Linked DNA regions of Cupriavidus necator. The protein of the gene in region 2 interacts with the protein of the main gene of each other region in a pairwise test. Links are inferred from orthologs where the notes say so. Each region holds a gene or a part of one and is shown on either strand. Other genes may lie near its edges.

The links.
Region 1: the proteins of I6H87_RS32225 (region 2) and ileS interact in binary tests that used the Escherichia coli proteins (3 or more experiments, as listed by UniProt). The link is inferred for Cupriavidus necator from one-to-one orthologs.

The regions. Positions count from the first base shown.
Region 1 is NZ_CP066018.1:2,263,982-2,267,727, forward strand. What follows is about bases 9-3,436. They hold ileS (isoleucine--tRNA ligase), read right to left. Parts: upstream 3,104-3,436; coding sequence 209-3,103; downstream 9-208. Other genes in these bases: lspA (signal peptidase II), read right to left, coding at 9-209; I6H87_RS10615 (bifunctional riboflavin kinase/FAD synthetase), read right to left, coding at 3,228-3,436. In the rest of the region: more of lspA, read right to left, coding at 1-8; more of I6H87_RS10615, read right to left, coding at 3,437-3,746. UniProt on the Escherichia coli protein: Catalyzes the attachment of isoleucine to tRNA(Ile). As IleRS can inadvertently accommodate and process structurally similar amino acids such as valine, to avoid such errors it has two additional distinct tRNA(Ile)-dependent editing activities.
Region 2 is NZ_CP066020.1:33,210-36,232, reverse strand. The notes cover bases 319-3,023. They hold I6H87_RS32225 (HyaD/HybD family hydrogenase maturation endopeptidase), read right to left. Parts: upstream 2,117-3,023; coding sequence 1,520-2,116; downstream 319-1,519. Other genes in these bases: cybH (Ni/Fe-hydrogenase, b-type cytochrome subunit), read right to left, coding at 2,518-3,023; I6H87_RS32230 (HypC/HybG/HupF family hydrogenase formation chaperone), read right to left, coding at 1,187-1,510; I6H87_RS32235 (hydrogenase expression/formation protein HoxO), read right to left, coding at 691-1,176; I6H87_RS32240 (hydrogenase expression/formation protein), read right to left, coding at 319-659. In the rest of the region: more of I6H87_RS32240, read right to left, coding at 1-318.

The DNA.
Region 1 (3,746 bases), on a different replicon or contig from region 2:
GCGCCCTTGTTGTAGACCAGCACCAGGTTGAAGAAGCCGGTCACCGGGCGCGATTCACCATAGGTGAAGGTGCGCACGATGACGATCTTGAAGAACTGGTCGAGCACCACCACCAGCAGCGCGAAGGCCATCCACAGCAGCGGGGTGGTGCTGGCGGCCTTGTTGTTGCGGCGTGCCGGGCGCGCGGAACGGGACGTGGTCGATGCCATCAGGCATGGCTCCTGTGTTCACCGGCGCCGAACAGGTTGCTGTCGCAGCGCCCGCAGAGGGTCGGATGGTCCGGGTTGTGGCCGACATCGGCGCGGTAGTGCCAGCAGCGCTCGCACTTGGCATGGGTCGACGGGGTCACCGTGACCAGCAGGTCGCCGGCCTCGGGCGCGTGCGTTACCTTGGCCGATGAGGTCAGCAGCACGAAGCGCAGGTCGTCGCCCAGGCTCTGCAGCGCGTCCAGCACCGGGCCGCCGGCCTGGATGGTCAGCTCGGCCTGCAGCGACGAGCCGATCTCGCCTTCCACGCGCACCGCTTCCAGCTGCTTGGTGACCTCGGCGCGCACTTCGCGCAGCGTGTGCCACTTCTGCAGCAGATCGTCGGCGCCATCGTCGACTTCCGGTATCGCGTAGTAGGTGCTGGTGAAGATGGTGTCGGTGTGCTCGGTGCCGTGGGCGAAGATCTGCCACGCTTCCTCGGCGGTGAACGACAGGAACGGCGCCATCCAGTGCAGCATCGCCTGGGTGATGTGGTACAGCGCGTTCTGCGCCGCGCGGCGGGCCTTGGAGTCCGGCGCGGTGGTGTACAGGCGGTCCTTCAGCACATCGAGGTAGAACCCGCCCAGGTCCTCGGAGCAGAAGGTCTGCAGCTTGGACACCACCGGGTGGAATTCATACGCCTCATAGTGCGACAGCACTTCCTTTTGCAGCTGCGCGGTCAGTGCCACGGCGTAGCGGTCGATCTCCAGCCATTCCGACGCCGGCAGCGCGTGCCTGGCGTGGTCGTAGTCGGACAGGTTGGACAGCAGGAAGCGCAGCGTGTTGCGGATGCGGCGGTAGCCTTCCACCACGCGCTTGAGGATCTCGTCCGAGATCGACAGCTCGCCGGAGTAGTCGGTCGAGGCTACCCACAGGCGGATGATCTCGGCGCCCATCTTGTTCGAGATGTCCTGCGGCGACACGGTGTTGCCGATCGACTTGGACATCTTGCGGCCTTCGCCGTCGACGGTGAAGCCGTGCGTCAGCAGCGCCTTGTAGGGCGGCTTGCCGTACAGCATCGACGCGGTCAGCAGCGACGAGTGGAACCAGCCGCGGTGCTGGTCCGAGCCTTCCAGGTACAGGTCGGCGAGGCGGCCATCGGCTTCATCGGCGGACGGATCGTACAGGTCGTCGCGGTGCGAGCCGCGGATCACGGACCAGTGCGTGGTGCCGGAGTCGAACCACACGTCCAGCGTGTCGCGGTTCTTCTCGTACTGGCTGGCCTCGTCGCCCAGCAGCTCGGCCGGGTCCAGCGTCTGCCAGGCCTCGATGCCATGCTGCTCGACGCGCCTGGCCACTTCTTCCAGCAACTGCGGCGTGCGCGGGTGCAGCGCTCCGGTTTCCTTGTGCAGGAAGAAGGCCATCGGCACGCCCCACTGGCGCTGGCGCGACAGCGTCCAGTCCGGCCGGTTGGCGATCATGTTGTGCAGGCGCTGCTTGCCCCAGGCCGGGAAGAACTCGGTGGCGTCGATGCCGGCCAGCGCGGTCTCGCGCAGGGTGGGGCCGGTCTTGCCGTTCTCGTCGGCCGGGTCCACGTCCATGCCCGCGAACCACTGCGAGGTGGCACGGTAGATGATCGGCGTCTTGTGGCGCCAGCAGTGCATGTAGCTGTGGGTGTACTTGTGCGAGTTGAACAGGTTGCCCGAGGCCTGCAGCACCTCGACGATCTTCGGGTTGGCGTCCCAGATCGACAGCCCGCCAAAGAGCGGCAGCGTGCCGGCATAGACGCCGTTGCCCATCACCGGGCTGATGATGTCGGAATCGGCCATGCCGTGCGCCTTGCACGACTGGAAGTCTTCCACGCCGTAGGCCGGCGCCGAGTGCACGATGCCCGAACCGGTGTCGGTGGTGACATAGTCGCCCAGGTAGACCGGCGACAGGCGGTCATAGCCCGCGTCCATCTTGGCCAGCGGGTGGTGGAAGCGGATTTCCGACAATGCCGCGCCGGTGGTGGTGGCCACGACCTTGCCTTCCAGGCCGTAGACCTTGAGCTGCTCCTCGACGCGCTCGGTGGCCAGGATCAGGTAGCCGCGCGGGGTCTCGACCAGCGCGTATTCCACTTCCGGGTGCACGTTCAGCGCCTGGTTGCTCGGGATGGTCCATGGCGTGGTGGTCCAGATCACGATCCAGCCGGGCTTGCCGTCGAGCTGCTCGAAGGGCACCTTGAAGGCGTGTGCCAGCTTGTCGGCTTGCGCGAACGGGAAGCCCACGTCGATCGACAGGTCGACCTTGTCCTTGTATTCGACCTCGGCCTCGGCCAGCGCCGAGCCGCAGTCGAAACACCAGTTCACCGGCTTCAGGCCGCGGAACACATAGCCCTTCTCCATGATCTTGCCGAGTGCGCGCAGTTCATCCGCCTCGTTGCTGTAGTTCATGGTCAGGTAGGGGTGGTCCCAGTCGCCCAGCACGCCCAGGCGTTCGAAATCCATCATCTGGCGCTTGATCTGCTCGGTGGCGTAGGCGCGCGCCTTGGCCTGGACCTCCTGCACCGGCAGGCCCTTGCCGAATTTCTTCTCGATCTGGATCTCGATCGGCATGCCGTGGCAGTCCCAGCCCGGCACGTAGACGGCGTCCAGCCCGGTCAGGCCGCGCGCCTTGATGATCATGTCCTTGAGCACCTTGTTGACGGCGTGGCCGATATGGATGTCGCCGTTGGCATACGGCGGGCCGTCGTGCAGCACGAACTTCTTCGCGCCCTTGCGGGCCGCGCGGATCTTCTTGTAGAGCTGCTTGTCCTGCCACTGCTTGACCCACTGCGGCTCGCGCTTGGGCAGGTCGCCACGCATCGGGAAGGGCGTGTCGAGCAGGTTGACCGGATATTTGCTTTTCTCGGGCTTGGCGCGTTTGTCGTCAGGCATTTCGATTCTCAGGGCAATTCGGGTTGGCGCGCGGGCGGCGGCAGGCCGGCGGGCGCGCGGAAAGACTGGGGCGGCGGCGTGCGTGCCGGGCCCGCGCCACTGGCGTGCGGGCGGGCGCCGGCCGCTACCTAATTCGGTCGGTGGCGGAGGTGGCGAAGTCGCGCCCGCCGCTGCCTTCGGCCGCGCCCGGGGCGGTCAGGCCGAAGAAGGCGCGCGCATCGGCGCTGTCCTTGGCGATGGCGGCGGTGAGCTCGTCCAGGTTGTCGAAGCGCGCTTCGTCGCGCAGCTTCTTCATGAATTCAACCCGCACCAGCTTGCCGTACAGGTTCTCTTTGAAATCGAACAGGTGGACTTCCAGCAGCACCCGGCCGGCGTCCTCGATGGTGGGGCGCACGCCGATGCTGGCCACGCCCGGCAGGGGCTGGTCGGCGATGCCGTGCACCTGCACCACGAAGATGCCGCTGACTGCCGGCCGCTTGTGCGAGATGCGCAGGTTCAGCGTCGGGAAGCCCAGGTCGCGGCCCAGCTTGCGGCCGTGGATCACGTGGCCACTGATGGCATAGCCGTGGCCGAGCAGGCGCCGGGCATGCTCCAGATCGCCGTCGGCCAGCGCCTGGCGCACGGCAGAGCTGGAGATGCGGAT
Region 2 (3,023 bases):
CCATAGCCGCGCGAAAGGATGGTGACGCTTGCAGCACCGAGAGTTTCGTCGAGAAACGTAATATCTTGCGGCGACATCGGCAGTAATGTCAGGTTGACGACATGCACCGGCTTGCCGGGATGCCAACTCAGCAATTGGTCATCGATCTCCGCCAGGATCGAGGGCGCGTTCATGACACCGTCGGGCACCCGCCCGACATCCAGACTCCACTGATTGGCGCCATAACGCGCCGCGCCGCGCAGCACTTCCGGTGCTGCGCCAACCTCGATGTAGTCCGTCGTCGCATCGGGGCAAGTGGACACCACGCGCCACACCCCTGCAAATACAGCTTCCTGGATATACACCTGGTACTCGCCCTCAATCCTTGCACTCACCTCCCCCTCACCAAGCACTTGCTTGAGCAGTTGACGGTTTTCTTCGTCCAATGCCCACAATTCGATTCTTGGATTGGGCTGTTTCGGGTCCGCGCGGTCCAGCGCGTCGAGAATCGCCCGCAGCACACTTTGCGCTTGGGTCAGGCAGGCAATCTGCTCGGGTTCCGGCAGCACAGGCGGTGTATAGACACTCATGCCCTGCGGCATGTGTATGTAATCGAGCGTTTCATCCTCGGCTTGCGAACCGGGACCGAGCAGCACGACCGGAATGGGAAATGAATTCATCGCGTTGTCCTGTGAGGCATTGTTCGACGGATCAGTGGCAACTGCCGCCGGCTGCCGCCGAAATCACTGGAATGCCGATGGATGGCGGCCGTGAAGTCGGCATCGCGAGCGCCCGCCGGACCTCGCGCACGTATTCGTCCCAGTCGCGCATGCCGGCGATTACGCTCACATAGGCACCGTCTCGCAAGAACACCAGCGACGGTCGACGCTGCGTGCCAAAGCGATTCGCCAGCACATCTTCGTGCTCACGTTCACGTTTCGCCACGCCAATGCGAAAACCATTGAAGAACACCCTTTGCAACTCCGGCAACACGACAGCGACATCCACGCACTCGGGAAAGCGCACCGGGTCGCCGGCGATAAACAGCACGCAATCGCCGCCGCCAGCCAGCCAGTCGTCAATGGAATCCTGGTCAACCCAGGCAGCCTGATGCTGTTCGACCAGACGTTCGATCACCGGCGGTACTGCGTCCGTCGTCGGGATGGGGGCAAGAAACATCGCTGATTCGGTCGACATGAAAGTTACCTTAGTAAGAGGAAGAATCTCTGGAGTTGGATAGAACGGCGAGGTCCTCGCGGGCCATCGCCGATGGCAGTTCAAAACGTGGTTGCGCTTCGGATGCGTCAAGACCCAGCAGGGCCGCTTGCAGCATATCCAGCGTGGCATCGATTTCATGCGCCCTGAGCGCATCGATCCGCTCACGCGCCGAATCCAGGAAGACCAGCAGCCAGTCGCCCTGCTGGCAGTCACCAACCAGCGCGCTCGAGACTCTCCGTCGTTCGCCGCGTCCCGCACAGACCGCATATCCAGGCTCGATCGCCATGACCTGCATGGGAATGCCAATACACATATTCGCCCCTCACAAATCCTGTGGCATAAAACGTTCATCGCCAATCCGGCAGGCGGCCCGAGGCGAAGGACGTTCGGCTTCGTAGCGATCGAGCGCCAGATGCGGCACGGTCACGGCCTCGGCAGGCGCAAGCTCCGCAGTGCGAGGCACCGGCATCCCGCCCCATCTCCGCAGCAAGTCCGCCCCTTTCTCCACCGCATCCTCCACCGCAGCCTTCATCACCCGCCTTAGACTGCCGCCATAATCCTCCAACTCCTCCGGCTGACAGCCGATCAGCACCACCTGCTGCGGGTACTGTCCCGTCAACTGGGCGAGCAACAGTACTTCCTGGAAGCCGGTCTGGTGCAGGCTCATCTTCTTGGCCCCAAGGAATTTCGGCACCGCCTCGTCTTCGATAATTCTCAGCGTTCCTGGAGGCAGGCCATAGTCGATCGCATCGAAGATCAGCAGGCGCGACGCAGCCTGCACGTGGTGGATCAGATAGAGCCCCTGCGTGCCCCCGTCGACCAGGCATACCTGCGGTGCGAACTGATAGCGCTGCTGGAGGGTTTCAATGCAGCGCACGCCAAAGCCCTCATCCGCCCAGAGCACATTGCCAATGCCCATTGCAACTACCACCGGCTCCTTGTCACGGGATTGGTTACAGCTGGTTCCAGGTGCGATATCGGACGTTTGAGTTGGTCTCATGGCGGTGGTCAGCGAAAAAGGGAACCGTGTACCGTGCGGCGAGCGACCGAGACACGAAAGGAGGAACAGGCGCCTTTCCAAGCCTGACGGCTGTTCCAATTGATGATTTCATGCAAGCGCCGTTTCGCAATCCTGAGCAGACAGCGGGCGTGGGGCTGCGACAGGCCGAGCGGCTTGAGGTAATGACTACTCAGAAAACAGCCCGAATGAACCGACACGCGCCGTGACACGCCGGGATGCCACCATACCGAGGGCAATACCTCCGGTAGCGGGTGCATGGTATCGACGAAAGCCTGCGATCGCTTCGGTTGCATTGCGCATCAGTCCTTAAAGGTCCGATAGCCCGAGACCATCGTGCTCACTACGCTCTGGCGGCCCATGATGTCCTCGCGAATCGCTGCATAGACATGGACGATCACAAACACCACAATGAACCACATACCCAAATGATGCCAGGTATGCACATCCTGAGATTGACCGAGCAAAGGAATGACCCAGCCGAACATGCGCTCCTGCCACGAGCCCATCTGTGCGCCTTCGCCGTACATCGCGAAGCCCGTGAGGATCATGAACACCGAACTCAGGAAGAAGATGAAGAACATCGCGAAACGGGCCAGCGGATTGTGACCGACATACCGGCTTGGACGCGCAGATAGGAAGGCGTACCAACGCAGCATCGAAATCACCTCCTGCCAGTACGCCCGAGTGAACACCGGCACGGAGAAGAGTTCGCGGGAATGATGATTCCCTGCCGTCGCCCAGTAGATGCGGCCCAGCATGCCGATCGCGAATATGTAAGCTGCGACAAAGTGGGCAAAGCGAATAT